DNA from 2 places in the Paenibacillus sp. J31P190 genome. Region 1 is predicted to be linked to the other one. Evidence: riboswitches for the same ligand, from Rfam matches in the RefSeq annotation. Region 1 holds a riboswitch; the other holds the start of a gene.

Region 1 (3,428 bases):
TCTTATGAAAGCAGACGATCCCGCCATCCGCAGTCTGTAGCTTTCATGCAAAAAGTGCAGCTAATTTCTGCTCAAACTAACTTTCGGTATGCAGAAGCTGCAAAAACTACATCAAAATTAACCGATCCAGACTCAAACGCCAGTTTTGGTATGAATTTGATATACAAAATGCATCATCACTCTTCCCATGAGTCGCTATTAACAAATTTTGATGTACTTTTTGCATCAATGTTTGTCGCGAAGCAACCCCAACAACCCCAACCTTCCTGCCACGAACCGTATCCCATTCCACAGATTCAAATTTAGAACAAATTGGAGACACATATCGTCATTTTTCGTGTATAATTGGAATTCGGTGTCGTTTTCTTTGACCTTCGGTAAATTAAATAGCGATAGGAGCCCTTTCAAATGAATCGGTTACGTGGTTTTATAAGTTCTTATCATCCGATTGTACATACGTTAATTCTTGGAACCGTTATGGCCAGGGCTGCGTCCTCCATGAGTTTGCCTTTTCTCGCGATTTATTTAGCCAGACATACGTCGATGAGTGCAGTGATGATCGGAATTGTCATCGGAATGGGTTCTTTGGCTGGTACCGTAGGCGGTTTTATAGGCGGCACCTTATCGGACCGATTCGGAAGGCGCATTATTATGCTAGCTGCTCTTTTCGGCTGGGCGTTCGTGTTTTTAGGCTTCGGCATGGTTAAATTACCAATCCTGTTTATGCTGCTCAATATGCTGAACGGCTTGTGCCGATCCTTTTATGAGCCCGTGTCGCAGGCGTTGATGGCAGACCTGACAGAACCTGCGAAGAGACTTAAAGTGTTTTCGATGCGGTATATGGCCATCAATGTTGGTGTTGCTGTTGGACCACTTTTGGGTGCTTTTTTCGCTACGATGAATGGTGCGCTGCCTTTTCTTATTACAGGTATCATTTATTTTATTTATGCGGTTACCCTATACGCGCTGCTTATCGCTTTTGGCATCAAGAAAATCGAGGGTGAGAAAAAATCTTCGGTTACCTTTGGTTCTGCTTTGCGAGTAATTCGCAGTGATATGACTTTTCGCTTGTATATCCTTGGCGGTATTATTGGAGCTATCGGTTACTCACAGGTGATGGTGACACTTTCGCAATATTTGGAGATCAACTTTGTAGACGGTGTGAAATTGTTTGCGATCTTAATGAGTGTGAATGCGATCGTGGTTATTGCCATGCAGATTCCGCTTACTCGTTGGGCAGAAAAGTACACGCCCCTTACTGCAATTATAGTTGGCAACCTAATGTTTGCGTTAGGGGATGTCGGCTTTGCATTTTCCCACTCGCTGGTATGGCTTATTATTTCGATGGGGATTTTCACCTTTGGCGAGATTCTCAATTACCCCGCTGCTAATATGTTGATTGACAAATTAGCTCCCGAGCATATGCGTGGCACATATTTTGGCGCTCAAACATTAACGAACATAGGCCATTTTATCGGACCTTGGGTAGGTGGATTCTTGCTCGTTTCTTATGGTGGAAATACGTTGTATGTTCTTATGGCTGTTCTTACGATTACGGGATCCATTTTCTATTGGAGAGGCGCGAATCGTCAAATGTTGCTGAAAAATTCGTCGAAAAAAGAAATTTTTTGAAAAATAATGCAAAATTAGTTCTTTGGAACTATTCGATTTAGATACGACTTCCCGTATCCTTGAGAGTATAGTATTTATTACTCGTAACTCTCATTCATTCTGTAAGACATCTCGACAAAGGCAAAGCTGGCGAAAGCCAGTGACGCAAAGCTAAAGGGGCTTCCTTGTCCTGCAACCGGACACGCAGCCAGCCAGCCGCCGAACGATTGGGTATCAACATCAGAACCCCTCCGATCGGTTCACTATGGTGGGGTTTTTCTCTGTCATAACAAATTTATGTAAGAATAAAAGGAGGATCCAGCAGCATGCAGTCTGAAGGAATACTACAAGAAGAACAAAAAGTGACTTCGCTATGTGGTAATCATGTTGCCCGTTTGGTGCCTTCCTCGGATGGACCAAAGCTCATGATTAATCGGGAAGAATACGCGTTAAATGAGGCTTGTTGGGATGTTGAAATGTTTCACGGGAGAAACAATAGCATCTTGATTTTCTACTGGAAGGGCGAAGTTAAGCTTTCTGTAAAAATGCCGCCGATGTCGCAAATTGAAGCATTTTTGACTAGGCTTTATCAATGTTTATCATCCAAATTAAGAACGGTACAGCCTATCTAGGCGTACCGTTTTTTTATTGCCAGTTGAAAGGGATTTATAAAGACAAAATCATTGTCACAAATTGACACTAGCTGATATAATGAATGTCAGAGATTTAAGTAGTGCTTAGGAACTATTATTAGGGGGATACATAGCATGAGATTAATCACACGTTCGGATTTTGATGGTTTAGTATGCGCGATGCTTTTCAAAAAGCTAAACATGGTGGATGAAATGAAATTCGTCCATCCCAAAGATATGCAGGACGGTTTGATTGAGGTTTCAGAAAACGATATTTTGGCCAATGTCCCTTATGTAGCGGGTTGTGGCTTGTGGTTCGATCATCATTCCAGTGAACTTGAACGGATGGGCGAAAAGGTTGAATTCAAAGGGGAAACCCGAATCGCGCCAAGTGCGGCACGTGTTGTATATGATTACTATGGAGGGCGGGAAACCTTCGGCGATATCGATGATATTATGCGAGGGGTGGATAAAGCGGATTCGGCACAGTTCAGCAAGGAAGATATTTTGAATCCAAGCGGATGGGATTTATTATCTTTTATCATGGATGCTCGAACGGGTTTAGGGCGTTATCGCGATTATCGGATCAGTAACTATCAATTGATGGAAGACCTTGTGGAGCACTGTGCAACGATGTCCGTTCATGAGATTATGGAATTGCCGGATGTGAAAGAGCGTGTGGCGCGATATTTCGAACTAGATGCCTTATATCGTGATATGCTTCAAACCTATACACGGACGGAAGGCAATGTGATTATTACTGACCTTCGTGATGTGGAAACCATCTATCCAGGGAACCGTTTCATGGTATATGCCCTTTATCCAGAGCAAAATATCTCGATTTGGGTTGTCGATGGCCGAAACAAACAAAACTGCGTCTTTGCTTGTGGACATAGCATTGTGAATCGCTCGTCGAAAACGAATATTGGTAACTTGATGCTTCAAAATGGTGGAGGCGGTCATCATGCAGCTGGTACTTGCCAAGTTGACTATGTGGACGCTGAGGAAGTTTTGAAGAAAATTGTTGAAACGATGAGAACAGACGGATAAAATGAATGAAACGGACCGCAGGATGGGGAGTTCCCGGAATGCGGTTTTTCACGAAATGGGGACAGGGGGGAATGGAGTGGAGTTAGCACAAATTCATCATGTGGCAATCATTAGCTCAAATTATGAGCGATCCAA
Region 2 (3,428 bases), on a different contig from region 1:
GTGTCGCCAAAGAATATGCGGTCGCGATGATTCCCAAGCATTTCGAATAAACGTTCGTTAAATTTATTATTCCGCTCAATTTCCTTAAGGGTGCACTTGCCTGAAACTTCTTCCTGAAAATGCGGACTGCCTTCCGGATATATACGAAATAGTGTAATGATGCCAGGATTATCGTTATTAACGATTTCAGCTTGAGGGATTTCTTCGCGCAGCGCTTCCCGGAAAGCGAGATTAACCTCAACGAACTGAGCCAGCAATTGCTGATAACCTTGAATGCCGAATGCAAGCAGAGCGCTGTATATACTGATAGAGCTTGCCATGCGCGAGCACTCCAACGTATATCCAGTATGATACTGTCCGTATCCCCGATGTCCGACATAGGGGGTTTCATCCGGATGCAGATCCATGAGCCTTAAATCGGCGGCATCCTTGACCAGAAATAGGCTTGTCAGGTAAGGGGTTTGCCCTAGCTTTTGAAAATCGAAGCATAGCGAGTCGGCCAAATGCAAATGCCTCATCTTGCTTTGGATAGAAATTAAAGCCTGAGCGACATCTTTCTTTAATTCGAGTGGATTGGCGGTGAAATCATAGTCATTAAAGAAAGCAAAGAATGCACCTAAGGCAGAGTCTGCATGAATATGTGGTCTCATCAATCTATGATGAACGGCTACTTTATCAGACACAGCATAAATTTGTTCCAAATCGTCAATCCCCATGGCATCCGTTGTTCCTGTCGTAGCTACAATGTAAATCGGGATTCCGCCTCGTGCGATTACTTCTTCCATTTTAACTCGCAGATCATCCACATCCATGGAACTGTCAGCATTCGTGCGAACTCTGATCAGTCTATCGCTCCCTATGCCGGATGCCTCCATAGATTTAAACAAGCTGTAGTGAGCGGCATCGGAACAAAAAGCATACAAGTTATCGGGAACACCTTTTTGCAAAGCGTCCGGAACGAATTTGGCGATCGCTATCCGGAGTCCTGAGAATACAGCTCCTTGCCCGCCCCACGTCGTATACCCGCCGCTTTTCAGCGCATCATAGTCTATTAATTTGGACATCATGCTGATGACCCTTACTTCCGCTTCAGCTCCGGCTGGGCCGTATACATCCCATAAATTGTTGCCATTAACCAAAAATGCCGCGATCATGCCCATAATCCCAGGGATGCTTGCCATCGGCAAAATATTCGTCAAAAAATATTTCGTATGATAAGGATGATCATGCAGCAATTTCAATAGCTCTGTATTAACTTCCTCTAGGGGGACGCTGCCATTAGGAATGAAGCTATCTCGAATTAGATTGTTATAGAAAGTCCCTGTTCGGTTTTTCTCGCCCTTGAGATTGACGCCATCCGGGTTTTTGAGATCATCCACTCCTGTTACTAGTTGTTCAATGAGCCGCAAAACCATTTGACGCGTTTGTTGGTTTCCATCCTCACTGGGGAATAATTGCTGTACATTCGTTAATCTCTTCTCTCTCATTAATTTCTCTCCTATCGATAGAATTGCTTGAAGAAAATGTTCACAAAAAAAAGGAGAAACACAGGCATGGATGCCCTATTCCACCAATTGCTACAATGCAACTGGCTGACATATCCTTGTTGGATGTAGTCCCTTTAGCTTTGCGTCCCTATTTTTCAATAGGTTTGCCATTATAAAGTTGTAGGTGAAAATTCCCATCTTCGACAATAATCGACAACAAAACTTTACAATTTTATACATTTGTATAGTATAGTAATATAAATAAAACAACACATTTTTCCAGTATTGTTTGTAAAGATATTATAATGTAACTATATTGCTTTTTTAACATTTTCCTCGGATGGTGGTAAAATAGGTTCGATTGTCTCTTTTCGAGACAGTTATACCAATACACGCAAATACGAGGGTACAGGGCTTATTTATTTCGAAAAAGCTAATCCAACTTATGGAAAGTGATAACACCGTTCTGGTTAAATGAAGTAGAGAATCCAGGAATCTAGGAATCTAGGAATCTAGGAATCTAGGAATCTAGGAATCTAGATGATAAAAAAAGCCTAATGGTAGACGCGCGCAACATATTATTGCGCCCAAGGCATATGTGTAACCATGCACACTTACTCAATCGAGAATTGTTGTACGTTGTACAACAATTTGTAAGCAAATCCACGTTTTCCTCACGAATGTTGCAGAAAATACAACAATTCCTACCAATAGCAGCCCAAATGGCGATAAATAGGCTGAATTGTTGTAAAACATACAATATCTTCAACTTTCACAGAACAAATCAAGGATAATTGTTGTACGTTGTACAACTTACCATCCTAATTCGGCAGTTCTCCCATATATCAGCACAAAACGCCCCTTCTTATTACGGGGGTAACCAGGGGAGAAGCTTCACTTACCCCAAAACAAAACAATAATAAAAAAAACCTGGCCATTAGCCAGGTCCTTCGATTAAGCCCCTCCAGCTACTTGGACATCTGCAACGATGTAAAACGATGTAAAACATCATTACAAGCCCACGCAGCGCGGGAGACAGCACTGTTTTCATCTGCAACGCTGAAAATCATCGTTACGTCGCGAGACAGCCATGGCTGAGACATCTGTAACGCTGTAAAACATCGTTGCAAGTTGCACGCAGCGCGGATATCAGGCCATATCTCACCTGTATATAGGGTTGCCTCTCTGTCACCCAAAACATATAAAATCTTATCAGTTGAGAAAACCTCTATCGAGACCATTCAAAGGTGAGCGAGCGCGTTTAGATGTAGCTTTTTTCGCCGATAAGAAAGGGGCCATCGTGACCCAAAACTTATTCTTTCTTATGGGGCAAAATAAGCTTCGTCACGACTTCCTAACAAGAAGTCCGACAAAGCTTATTTTCACACCCTCAGTTGCGGCGCATTCATGTTATGAGATGGGTTGAGCTGCATCCATATTCCCCTGTGAATGGAGATATAATTGCTCGTAATAGCCACGAAGCGCAAGTAATTGAGCATGGCTCCCTTCTTCAACAATTTTCCCCTGACTCATCACAATGATGCGGTTAGCATGCATAATGGTCGAGATGCGATGTGCGATTACAAGAGTCGTTCTTCCCTCGGCTACAACCTGAAGCGCGGATTGAATCAACTGCTCCGTTTGGGAGTCCAAATTCGCTGTAGCTTCGTCAAGAATCAGTACTTTCGGCTTGAATACGATAATTCGCGCGAATGAGATCAGTTGTCTCTCTCCTGCGGAAAGCCCGCTTCCTCTCTCGGATATGCGTGTCTCATAACCATCTTTCATTCGTGAAATGAGATTATCTGCCCCAACCATTCGACATGCCTCAATAACTTCTTCACGCGTTATCGTTTCATCGAACATCCGAACATTGTCCAGAATACTGCCTGCATATAAGTACGGTTCCTGCTGTACAAGTCCAACCATTCGGTGTAAATC

What was found. Region 1 has a riboswitch for cyclic di-GMP ahead of AC58U0_RS08045 (hypothetical protein). Riboswitches for the same ligand answer to the same signal wherever they lie in the genome.
Region 2: linked by a shared signal. The riboswitch ahead of AC58U0_RS35050 (pyridoxal phosphate-dependent decarboxylase family protein) and the one ahead of AC58U0_RS08045 (hypothetical protein) in region 1 are both predicted to bind cyclic di-GMP.

The regions. Positions count from the first base shown of each region.
Region 1 covers NZ_JCAUAS010000003.1:211,800-215,227, reverse strand. Annotated here, with positions in the region: gene AC58U0_RS08050 (MDR family MFS transporter) at 409-1,632, shown strand; cyclic di-GMP riboswitch class I at 1,742-1,835, shown strand; gene AC58U0_RS08045 (hypothetical protein) at 1,938-2,243, shown strand; gene AC58U0_RS08040 (exopolyphosphatase) at 2,379-3,293, shown strand; gene gloA2 (SMU1112c/YaeR family gloxylase I-like metalloprotein) at 3,370-3,428, shown strand, end outside.
Region 2 covers NZ_JCAUAS010000040.1:13,075-16,502, reverse strand. Annotated here, with positions in the region: gene AC58U0_RS35050 (pyridoxal phosphate-dependent decarboxylase family protein) at 1-1,487, opposite strand, end outside; cyclic di-GMP riboswitch class I at 1,581-1,666, opposite strand; gene AC58U0_RS35045 (ABC transporter ATP-binding protein) at 2,898-3,428, opposite strand, start outside.